3 regions of the Bacillus sp. 37MA genome follow, and region 2 is predicted to be linked to each of the others. Evidence: predicted binding sites of a transcription regulator. Region 2 holds the regulator's gene; each other region holds the start of a gene.
The links. Region 2 encodes LexA, which represses DNA repair genes until DNA is damaged. Its sites were predicted from a motif close to CGAACATATGTTCG; they were not measured.
Positions count from the first base shown of each region.

Region 1: the regulator LexA is predicted to act here: its motif matches at 2,037-2,050, upstream of recA (recombinase RecA).
Region 3: the regulator LexA is predicted to act here: its motif matches at 1,961-1,974, upstream of A3M5_RS0107465 (YolD-like family protein).

Region 1 is NZ_KB889752.1:701,246-705,434, reverse strand. Features, by position in the region: gene rny (ribonuclease Y) at 1-602, opposite strand, end outside; gene recA (recombinase RecA) at 851-1,924, opposite strand; gene A3M5_RS0103690 (O-acetylhomoserine aminocarboxypropyltransferase/cysteine synthase family protein) at 2,230-3,522, opposite strand; gene A3M5_RS0103685 (competence/damage-inducible protein A) at 3,592-4,189, opposite strand, start outside.
Region 2 is NZ_KB889752.1:1,011,432-1,015,620, forward strand. Features, by position in the region: gene A3M5_RS0105635 (ABC transporter ATP-binding protein) at 1-41, shown strand, start outside; gene A3M5_RS0105640 (ABC transporter permease) at 34-825, shown strand; gene A3M5_RS0105645 (ABC transporter permease) at 829-1,614, shown strand; gene lexA (transcriptional repressor LexA) at 1,911-2,528, opposite strand; gene yneA (cell division suppressor protein YneA) at 2,683-2,994, shown strand; gene A3M5_RS0105660 (YneB family resolvase-like protein) at 3,001-3,654, shown strand; gene A3M5_RS0105665 (DUF896 domain-containing protein) at 3,727-3,960, shown strand; gene tkt (transketolase) at 4,090-4,189, shown strand, end outside.
Region 3 is NZ_KB889752.1:1,319,614-1,323,802, reverse strand. Features, by position in the region: partial or broken gene A3M5_RS22500 (IS6 family transposase) at 12-622, shown strand; gene A3M5_RS24590 (YjcZ family sporulation protein) at 674-805, shown strand; gene htpX (protease HtpX) at 1,000-1,872, shown strand; gene A3M5_RS0107465 (YolD-like family protein) at 2,019-2,357, shown strand; partial or broken gene A3M5_RS0107460 (hypothetical protein) at 2,611-2,830, opposite strand; gene A3M5_RS22495 (Ger(x)C family spore germination protein) at 2,923-3,393, shown strand; gene A3M5_RS0107450 (Lsa family ABC-F type ribosomal protection protein) at 3,564-4,189, shown strand, end outside.

The sequences.
Region 1 (4,189 bases), 310 kb from region 2:
GCACAACGCTGAATGGCAAGTGATAAGACTTCACGTGCTTTCTTGTCTGATTCTTCTTTCGCACGATGCTCATTTTCTTTGACCATGATAGCAATATCGTGAGACAATTCTTGTTCCGTTCTTTCTAAAATGATGGAGCGCGCTTCATCTCGGGTCAGAGCAGAAATTCGCTCAAGTTCAGACTGCTGCTTTTTCACCATCTCATCCACTTTGCTGTCCATCTCTTCAATATGTTGTTGTCTTGTGTTTAACGCTACCTCTTTAAGTTCAAGCGTTTCTTCCCGCTTATTTAGGGAATCATCCTTTCGATCAAGGTTTTCTTCTTTTTGAAGGAGGCGGTTTTCCTGTTTTTGCAATTCATTTCTTCTCTCACGGATTTCAAGTTCTGTTTCTGTACGCAGTTTATGAATTTCATCTTTTGCCTCGAGTAATGCTTCTTTTTTCGAAGCTTCCGCTTCACGTTTCGCGTCATCCACAATTTGATCCGCGGCGGTTTTCGCGCCTGCGATTTTTGATTCAGCAATTGATTTTCGTACAAAATAGCCAACAACGACACCAATGATAAGGCCAAGCAAAATGGAGATGATTGTAATGGGTTCCATCATTTCACCTCCCCTTGCTATAGATGATTGTCATGTTTTTAACATGTCGGCTGCTGTCACAAATTTAAATGGAACAAACAGCACTACATTTACATTTCCATTTTCAAGATAAAAAATGTCAAATATATATCTTCAATTTTATCGGTGTGAAAATTCATTGTCAAGGTTTTCTCAAGGAATGACACCGATTATATAGGCAATGACACGGTTTTAAACAAAAAACAGGAGGAAGCCCTCCTGTTTAAAATTTATTCTTCTTCAAAAAGCGACGGATCTTGAAGCGGCATATCTTGATCTTGATCATTTTCATCCTCTATCGGCTGCGCAGAGATTTGGTCTAGTCCATAACGCTCACGGATTTTCATCATAATTTCATGGCGCAGTTCCGGGTTTTCTTTCAAGAATTGTTTCGCGTTTTCACGGCCCTGCCCAAGACGCTCTTCATTGTACGAGTACCAGGCACCGCTTTTCTGAATAATGTCTTCATCGGAACCAAGATCAATAATTTCACCTTCACGCGAAATGCCTTCTCCATACATAATATCCACTTCCGCTACACGAAACGGAGGTGCCACCTTATTCTTAACAATTTTAATTTTTGTTTTATTTCCTACGATATCATTGCCCTGTTTCAATGCTTCAGCACGTCTTACTTCGAGACGTACAGAGCTATAAAATTTGAGCGCACGGCCGCCAGGTGTTACTTCTGGATTTCCGAACATGATCCCGACCTTTTCACGTATCTGGTTAATAAATATCGCAATCGTATTTGATTTATTGATAGCACCTGACAGCTTACGGAGTGCCTGCGACATGAGACGGGCTTGTAAACCTACATGGGAGTCACCCATTTCGCCTTCAATTTCCGCTTTCGGCACAAGTGCCGCAACAGAGTCAATAACAATAATATCAACGGCACCACTTCGTACGAGTGCTTCCGCAATTTCAAGCGCCTGCTCACCAGTATCCGGTTGTGATAAAAGTAATTCGTCAATATTAACGCCGAGCTTTTGCGCATAGACAGGATCGAGCGCATGCTCTGCGTCAATAAAAGCAGCCTGTCCGCCTTTTGCCTGTACTTCTGCAATCGCGTGAAGGGCAACCGTTGTTTTACCTGAGCTTTCCGGTCCATAAATTTCCACGACACGTCCACGAGGATATCCGCCTACTCCGAGTGCCGCATCAAGTGCTAGAGAACCACTTGGAATTGTTGATATGCGGCGCTCTGCCTGCTCTCCAAGTTTCATTATAGAACCTTTACCGAATTGTTTTTCAATTTGTTTTAGCGCCATGTCTAAGGCAGCTTGACGGTCGTTCGTCATAAAATTCCTCCTCATAAATCTCTTAATCTATAGTGGGAACAGCTGTTTTTTGGGGTTGTGTAATAACCTGTCATAACTATACCGTATTTAAAAGTGAATTACAAGCAAAAAACGAACATTTATTCGATTATTTCCACCTGCTTTCAATTGAGAATGATACGTCGGGATGAGTAGAGAGATTCTAAGAAGAAGCAGAAGAGTAATAGAAGAGTTTTCTTGCAGCACACCCAGACAGTGTACTTTTTATAGTATAGCATAACATCCATAAAAAAAGCGCGCCTAGATATGACGGCGCGCCGATCAAATTATGAGTTGATTCCCGTTCCTTTTTCAATTGCTTGCTTTAAGTCTGCAATTAAGTCTTTAGGTGATTCAAGACCGATAGATAGACGAATCAATTCTTCTGTTGTACCTGTCTTTTTCATATCTTCCGCACTAAGCTGCTGGTGCGTAGTCGATGCCGGATGAATGATCAATGATTTGCCATCCCCTACATTCGCCACATGCGACCATAATTCAACCGAGTCAATCGCTTTTTTACCGGCATCGCGGCCGCCTTTAATCCCGAATATGACAATCGAACCAAAAGTGCCATTTAAATATTTTTGTGCCAGTTCATGAGATGGATGATCACCTAGTGATGGATGAGAAACCCATTCAACACCCGGATGACTTTTTAAGAATGCAATGATTTCTTGTGTATTTTCATGATGACGCTGAATACGGAGATGCAATGTTTCGAGCCCTTGCAAAAGCAAAAAGGCACTGTTTGCACTAAGTGCTGGACCGAAGTCACGCAGCAGCTGAACACGCAGCTTCACTGCGAACGCTGGACCTTCAATATCCGCATACTTTAACCCATTATACGACTCGTCAGGTGTTGTAAATCCTGGGAACTTATCCGTATTCCAATTAAACGTCCCGCTGTCGATCACGATACCGCCAATGACCGTTCCATGGCCGCTAATCCATTTCGTTGCCGAGTGAACGACAATGTCTGCGCCCCATTTAATCGGCTGAGAACCATATGGAGAAGCAAATGTATTGTCCACAATTAACGGGATGCCATTTTCATGAGCGATTTCTGCTGTTTTTTCGACATCCAGTACATTCAACGATGGATTACCAATAATTTCAGCGAAAACAGCTTTTGTTTTCGTTGTAATCGCTTTACGGATATTTTCCGGATCAGTTAAATCAACAAACTTGACCTGAATTCCATACTTCGGTAACGTATTGGCAAATAAATTGTATGTACCACCGTATAGATTTACATCCGCTACAATTTCATCTCCTGCATGGGCTACGTTCATAATCGCAAATGAAATAGCTGCCATGCCGGATGATAGTGCTACAGCTGCTGCACCGCCCTCCAGAAGTGCAACCCGCTTTTCAAATACATCAACCGTCGGGTTCGTAATGCGTGTATAAATATTGCCGGCCTGTTCAAGCGCAAATAATGCACGCGCATGATCTGTGTCTTGAAAAACATAGGATGTCGTTTCATATATCGGTACAGCACGAGCTCCTGTTACTGGATCTGGATATTGCCCACCATGCAACAAATTCGTTTCGGGCTGCCACTGTTCTCTCGTCATCTATCGTTCCTCCTCGTTGTTCATTCGCTACAAGTATATCGATTCTTCGCGTTCATCGTCAATTTATTATCAGAACATTTCAGCAAATGCCTGAAGTAAATAATGACAGCCGTATTTCACTGTCCGTTTTCGAACGCCCTCACGGCTTCCCACCATTTTTAATGGATGAACAATTGTTTCCAGCCCTTCTGCTGCAATCGCCAGAAAAACAGTTCCCGGTTCATGTCCTTCGAGAGGATCAGGTCCTGCAACACCGGTAAAACTGATACCAATGTCCGATTCGCATAAGTTTCGTACATTTTCAGCAAGTTCTTTTGCGCATTCACTGCTGACCGCACCGTACCTTGATAACGTGTCGCTTTTCACGCCAAGAACTTGTTTTTTCACTTCATTTGTATAACAAACAATGCCGCCTTTAATATGAGTGCTCATACCTGGAATGGCTGTCAATTCCCCAAGGAACAATCCACCTGTTAAACTTTCAGCCGCCGCAATGGTCAACTTTTTTTCTTTCAATTGATCTGCAAGTTCTGCTGCAATGGTCGTTTCATCGTAGCCATAAAAATAGTGTCCAACCCGTTCTAAAATTTCATCTTCTGCCTGTTGTATCATACGGAACGCTTCGTCCGATGATTCATGTTTGGCAGTGATCCGAAGCGTGACTTCA
Region 2 (4,189 bases):
TTATTCGCAATATTTATGAAGAAGGTATTATGAATGGGTAAGTATATTGAAATGATCCGGATTCGTTTTCTTATGATGCTTGCCTACCGGACGAATTATTACAGCGGCATTTTGATTTACAGTATTAATATTGGAGCGTATTACTTTCTTTGGACAGCAATCTATGGAGACAAAGGGTCGATTGAAGGAATGACCGTTCTTCAAATGACCTCATATATTGCGATTGCGTGGATGGCAAGGGCCTTTTATTTCAATAATATTGATCGGGAAATCGCGCAGGAAATTAAAGAAGGCAAAGTTGCGGTTGAATTGATCCGTCCTTACAACTACTTACTTATGAAAACGATGCAAGGATTCGGGGAAGGTATTTTCCGATTATCGTTTTTCTCGATTCCCGGCATGATCATTGTTGCGCTTATATTTCCGATCACATTTTCAGCTGATCCGATTGTGTGGCTTTTATTTGTGCTGGCACTAGTATTCAGCTTTTTAATCAATATGCAAATTAACTTGTTAACAGGAATTTTGACGTTTTTCTTTTTTAATAATGCAGGTTTGATTCGGGCAAAACGTGTCATTATTGATCTCTTTTCAGGATTATTGCTGCCGATTAGTTTTTTCCCCGGATGGGCGCAGCGGATAATGGATTTTCTGCCGTTTCAAGGAATCAGTTATGTTCCGAGCATGATTTTCACGGAAAGTTTGAGCGGATCAGCGGCCGTGAATGCGCTATTATTTCAATTTGTATGGGTGTTAATTTTGACTGTGCCAATTCAAGTACTATGGCTCACTGCGAGAAAGCAATTAGTCGTTCAGGGGGGATAAGAGATGAAATATGCAGCGATCTTTTTTCAATATGCCGCCCAGTATTTGAAGACGAGGTTTACATACCGTGTTGATACCGTCATTGAAATTGTGTCGGACCTGTTATCTCAAGCGGTTAATTTCATTTTTATTTTACTCGTTTTTAATCATACATCTTTTATTAGCGGCTGGTCGCGGGATGAAATTATTTTTATTTATGGCTTTTTTCTCGTGCCATTTGCGATCTTTGGAGCATTTTTTAACATTTGGGATTTCAATGAACGGTATATCGTAAAAGGAGAAATGGACCGCATTTTAACGCGGCCGATTCATAGTCTTTTTCAAATTGTACTTGAGCGGATGGAACTTGAATCGCTCTTTGGCGTGATCACCGGGATAGGTGTCATGTTCTATGCAGGAAGCAGGTTAGAGTTAAGCTTTTCATGGTACGATCCGTTTATCTTTGTCGCCATGGTATTAGGCGGCACGCTTGTATATTCAGCGATTTTTGTCCTCATTGCGAGCATTAGTTTTTGGTCCGACAGCCCGACAAGCATCATGCCGATGATATACAATATTGGCAACTACGGTCGTTATCCGGTTGATATTTACAATCATGTCATCCGATTTGTGCTTACATGGATTTTGCCATTTGCATTTGTCGGCGTCTATCCAGCAGCCTACTTTTTAGGTCGGAAAGACTGGTATGTGTACGCGTTTATGACACCCGTGGCAGGTATCATGTTCTTTATGATCTCTGTCGTTATGTGGAATATCGGTGTCACAAAGTATAGAGGGGCAGGAAATTAATCGAACCGTAATAAATCGTTCCTTTCATACTATGACGAATTATGTTGACAATGAGTGAAAAATTTTATATATTTATGTATGCGATGAGCTCATTTGCGTAAGACGGACGGACATTCCTTTTAGGAACATGTTGTGGAGCATGGTCTGGACGCCGCAAATTTCGAGAAAACACTCTGTCTTCTGACAGGGTGTTTTTTATTTGTTTTGAAAAATCCCCTGAGACCGAGGGGATTTTTTGTATTGTCATACGCCAGGTTGATCCATCATAACGTGGAGTATACGGACGGGCAGTCATTTTAAATAACTTCTCGATACACGCCGGTGACGATTCCTAAAATGGTGACCGTTGGAAGCAAAATTGGCTCCATGGATGCGTTTTCAGGCTGAAGACGGATATGATCCGCTTCTTTAAAGAAACGTTTAACCGTTGCTTCATCATCCTCTGTCATAGCAACAACAATATCACCGTTTTTCGCTGTTTGCTGCTGTTTGACAACAACGTAGTCACCATTTAAAATGCCAGCTTCTTTCATGCTTTCGCCGACGATTTCAAGCATAAATACGTTCTCATCTGGTGGAGCGAGTCGTTCAGGAAGCGGAAAATACTCTTCAATGTTTTCAATGGCTGTAATTGGTATGCCGGCAGTCACTTTGCCAATGACTGGTACGTTAACGGGGTGCTGTTTTGGTACAGAACTATCCGTGTCTAAAATTTCAATCGCACGCGGTTTTGTTGGATCGCGGCGAATATAGTTTTTGCTTTCAAGTCTTGCCAGATGTCCATGAACAGTTGAGCTTGAAGCGAGTCCAACCGCTTCACCAATTTCACGAACGGAAGGTGGATACCCTTTTCTTCGTACTTCATCCTTAATGAAATCAAGAATGTCTTGCTGACGTTTTGATAGTTTTGTCATTACCTACACCTCTCTTATTTTGTGTTTGCCTACAGTATAACATGTGTTCTGGAAAATGACAAACGTAGGTTCGGAATTCTTCTTGACTGAAACGAGCGTTCGTTTTATTATGAGAATATGTAACGAACGAGTATTCGAGGAAAGGGTGTTCTTATTGGGAAAAGCCAAAAATTATGCATTTATGTTAACATTAGCCGTGATGATTATATTAGCAGCCTTCTATTTTACTTTTAACGGAGTAGAGGCCCCATCCTATTCTGAAATAAAAGTGGAAAAAGGAGATTCGCTCTGGAGTTTGGCAGAAGAGTACAAAACACTTCATGACATGGATGAGATAGAATTCATTAAATGGGTACAGGACGAAAATGGTTTGATCACAACGAAAATTTTGCCAGGCGAACAGCTTATCATTCCGGTGCCGTCTGTAAAAAGCGACGGTGGGCTGCAACTGGCGGATGGAGACTGATGATAGATGAAAAAAGCGGTTTTATATTGCCGAGTGAGTACAGAAAAGGAAGAGCAGGTAACATCGCTTGAGAGGCAGGAAGAAGAACTAAAAGCACTAGCAAAAGCAAAAGGATTTCAAACGGCAGCGGTTATTAAAGACCAGGCGAGTGGATATGATCTCGACCGGCCAGGTATGCTCGAGCTGCTCGATCTAGTAAAAAGTGATGATATTGATGCCGTGTTAATTCAAGATGAAACGAGAATTGGACGCGGCAATGCTAAAATTGCGCTTATCCATTGTTTATTTAAAGAAGGTGTAGTGGTTTATAGCATTGCAGATGACGGTGAACTGCACATGTCTGATTCGGATTCAATGATTTTGCAGATTGTCAGCATAGTAGAAGAATACCAACGGAAAATTCATAATTTGAAGATTAAACGGGGGATGAAACGGGCGGTGGCCAAAGGATATCGGCCTGAAAAGAATTTAAAAAATCGTGGCAATGATCAAGGGCGCAGTCGGAAAGAAATCCCGGTGACAGAGATTGTTCGGCTTCGTGAAAATGGCTTAACATACGAGGAAATCGCCGCAACATTGCGCGGATTCGGGTACAATATTTCGCGCGCGACGGTTCACCGGCGTTACATAGAATATAAAGAAAGTGAATTAATCAACTAGGAAGCTTTTTTCTTGTCATGGTTCGTTCTGTTGTGTACGATAACGGCATAAATAGAAAGGAGCATGATCCCATTGTTATCATCTGAAAAGATTGCACGCATAAATGAACTAGCGAAAAAAGCGAAAGAAACGTCTTTGACGGATGCCGAATTAAAAGAGCAATCCGCGCTTCGTAAAGAATATTTAACAACATTCCGCTCATCAATGCGTCAGACAGTCGAATCTGTCCGCATTTTTGATCCGACAGGCGATGAAGTGACGCCGAAAAAGGTGCGGGACATTCAAAAAAGAAAAAAGTTAAATTAAGGAATGTTAAAAAAAGATAAAATCTGATGATTTTCTCTTTTTTTTCACATTGTTCTGCTTTATTGTTGTGTATTCTTCAAAAGACATTTAATATAGAGGAGTAAATCACCTTTTGAAAGGATGGATCACATGTTTGATAAAACAGACCAACTAGCGGTCACAACAATCCGTACACTATCTATTGATGCAATTGAAAAAGCGAATTCCGGCCATCCGGGTTTGCCGATGG
Region 3 (4,189 bases), 310 kb from region 2:
GCGTAATCAGTATGAAAAAGCAACATTTATTCAAGTGGAAACATGATCAGCCTGACAGTATTTTGTTAACAGTGAGGTGGTACCTGCGGTACAACTTGAGCTTTCGTAATGTGGTGGAGATGATAGAAGAACGGGGCTTATCGATGGCTCACACAACGATTATGCGTTGGGCTCATCAATATGGACCGGAATTAGATGAAAGAGTACGACGTCATCTTCGACCAACAAATGACTCTTGGAGAGTCGACGAAACGTATATCAATGTAAAAAGTCAATGGATGTACCTGTATCGTGCAATGGACTGCAAAGGAAACACGATTGATTTTTATCTTAGTAAAACAAGAGACAAACAGACTGCAAAGTGCTTCTTCAAGAAAGCTTTGCGGTCTTTTCATGTTTCAAAGCCTCGTGTCATAACAGTGGATAAAAATTCTGCTTATCCTATAGCAGTTGAAGAATTAAGAAAAGAAAAAACATACCATCAGGCATGCAACTCAGACAAAAGAAGTATTTAAATAATATCGTAGAACAGGACCATCCTTTTATCAAGAAGCGTGTTAGTTCTATGTTAGGGTTGAAATCTTTTCGTACAGTCACTTACATACTGAGTGCATATGATTAAAAAGAAGCAGGTTCATCAAGGGGTGAAGTTTGTCCAATAGGAGGGGAATTTGTGAGCATAGTAGCACCTGCCTATGGATACGGCCGAGGCTTTGCGATAGTGGTCGTATTATTTATCCTTTTAATTATATTATTGGAGCCTTTTTTGTTCATGGTGGTTATTAATCAAGCCAATCGTTTTTAAGATGATAATTCTACCTCTCATTACTCCTTCACTTTTCGAAGCATAGACACGCTTCTTGCTACAGAGATAGGTCTATGCTTTATTTTTTTTGAAACTTTTTAGTTACTTTTTCGTATATAGTTATATAATGTAGGTTTCATTATTGATGATCACCTAATTAGGAGAAAGTTTATTACAAACTAGGAGGGTCTTGATTGTTAAAACGTATTTCCTTATTTATATTCGTTAACATTCTAGTATTAATCACCATTACAATGATCACCACGTTGCTTGGTGTAGAAAGTTATATTGGTGGCGGTGGTTATGGTTCCCTGCTTGCCTTCAGTGTCATCGCTGGTTTTGCTGGTTCCATCATTTCATTGTTAATGTCTCGTATAATGGCGAAATGGGTTATGCGTGTTCAATTAATTGATGAACATTCCCCGCGTGGCGATCACGAACGCTTTGCACTGGAAGAAACATATCGTTTAGCACGTGTGGCTGGTTTGAAAGTTATGCCCCAAGTGGGTATTTATCATTCACAAGAAGTCAACGCTTTTGCTACTGGACCAAGCAAAAAACGTTCATTAGTAGCCATTTCAAGCGGTATGTTAGATAGGATGGATCGTAATGCGATCAGTGGGGTTATTGCACACGAAATAGCACACATTAAGAATGGTGATATGGTTACAACGACTCTATTGCAAGGTATCATCAACACATTCGTTATTTTCTTCTCCCGTATTGCTTCAAAAATTGTTTCAAGTTTTGTGAGAGAAGAAGTGGCTGGAATTGTTTATTTCGTATCTTCTATCGTTTTCGAGATTCTATTCAGCATTTTAAGCAGTCCCATTATCTTTTGGCATTCAAGAAAACGTGAATTTAAAGCGGACAAATTAGCTGCAGAATTAGGGGGAAAGGCGAATATGATTCACGCATTAGAATCATTAAGACACACGACTAGCTTGGTTGATGACAGCCAAAAGTCTATTGCTGCTTTTAAAATTAGTGGCAAGGGAAAATTCTCTAGACTATTCTCTACTCACCCACCATTAGAAAAACGCATTGAACATTTGAAATCACTTTAATATCTAAGACTTTCTACATTATTCAGATGTAGAAAGTCTTTTTTTATTTATGCAAATATTGATTCACATCTGAATACGCTTGAATAAAGGAACTTACGTTTGTATACTGTATAAAAAGAACCTTTGTTCCATAGGAGGGACACAAAATGCTCTATAATGACCGAAAGATGTTGAAATGGAAGGGCATGTTACTATCTGAACATGTGGAAATGATTAAAATGGACGAAACAGAAAAACCGCCACTTTTTTTGGATGAACAAGCGGCAGAAGAATTTAATCGTATGGTGAGTGAATCGTATCATCTATCGAAGCCCATTTTTATCGAAGTAAATACGTTTGGACTTCCTTATATTGAAGCTACTGGCATTGTACAGTCATTGAATAGCCATAACGGGCGTCTGATACTAATTGGAAAGGGAATGTTCTGTTTGAAGGACATTGTTTCTATTCGCTTTGTAGAAGAGGGCGACGAGTATGGAAATTGATTATAGTACACTGCCAAAACGCGATCTGCTTTTTATTGATGTTAAGTCTTACTTTGCGTCATAGGAGGACATAAGGGTTGAGCTAAACGCTCATCCTTTTTAGTGTTTTGTTGAACTAAAGCTACCCGTTAGTTAAAAAATTTCTTTACTGTAGCGTTAAAATAAAGTTTGATAAAAGCAGCTTACTGATAAAGAAAGCTCACAAGCAATTTTACTTTATAATTTAATGGTACAATAATTGTAAGATTATATACTCCTTTAACCAACCCAATATCGTTTTATTGGATTCGGATGGATGTTGCGAAGTAATGACCTCTTCAAGCTTTTCTTTTTGCTCATTTGTAAGAGATTGACTAATTTTATTAAATAGCTTCTTTTCAGCCATTGCCCTTGTCTCCCACACCATTTTTTCAAGTGTAGTGATAGCAGGCAGGATGAATAGCATCACCATTTTCCAAAGCTAGTTGATGAAGCCGTGGAGAAAATTAGTACAAATATGGAACATGACGTAGATCTCTTACATGTGAAAGTTGTTGTTATAGATAGAAGTTAAGCTGAGGAGAGTATAAAGGACCTAATTTCTGGTATCATGAGATCAAGAGATATCTCTGCAAAGGCGCTAGTTGCAATATGCGATGACGATATAGAGCAATTTTTTGCAAGTATGAAAAAAAATACTCCTCCCAATGGAACCAGTCTCTTGGACTTTTTTGAGAAAAATGCTGGATGGAATCCTGAAATTTCATTGACAAGGGTTTGGCAAATATATAGGAGTATTCATTCCTATACAAGAGATGTTGCAGTTCCTCTTCTCCGTCCTGGGGACACTACATTGGTTGAGCATACAGGTTCAGGTGTGTTAAAAAACGGAAGAATGGTTGGAGAAATTAGTCTAGATGAAACTTTGTTATATAATGCATTTAATGGGGAAAGCACTGAAGGAAAAGTAGAATTTTTCAATTTAGGAATTGTATTAATTCTTGGGGATTCAATGTCTCTTTTCTCCTATAAAAAAGTATATTTCCTATACCTTTAACTACATTCTAATGAAGAGGAGAATTAACATGGCTTTAGAATTGGATGTTACACATGAATTACTCCGTATAAGTCGTTATAATCCATCAAACTTATACGGAGTAAAGTAGACGAGATGGATATACCGACTTTGTATTAAAAGAAAGCGTGATATACAAAGGAGGAATAAAAATGTCAATGATACAAGTACAAAATTTAACTTTCTCTTATCCGAGTAGTTTTGATAATATTTTTGAAGATATAAGCTTTCAAATTGATACAGATTGGAAGCTTGGATTTATTGGTCGAAATGGACGAGGGAAAACAACGTTCTTTAATTTATTACTAGGTAAATTTGAATATAAGGGGAAAATCATTTCTTCGGTCGATTTTAACTACTTCCCATATCCAGTAGAAGATAAAAGTAAGTATACGCATGAAATTTTAGAAGAAATATGCCCTCAAGCTGAGGACTGGGAATTTCTTCGAGAAATAGCTTATTTAAATGTGGATGCCGAAGCCATGTACCGCCCATTTGAAACTTTATCAAACGGTGAACAAACAAAGGTATTGCTTGCTGCTCTATTTTTAAACGAAGGGCAATTTTTATTAATTGATGAACCAACAAATCATTTAGATACTGAAGCTCGTAAGATGGTTTCTAATTACTTGAGGAAGAAAAAAGGGTTTATTTTAATTTCTCATGACCGTAACTTTTTAGATGGTTGTGTTGATCATATCTTGTCTATAAATAGAGCAGATATTGAGGTTCAAAGTGGAAATTATTCTTCATGGAAGTTGAACTTTGACCGACAGCA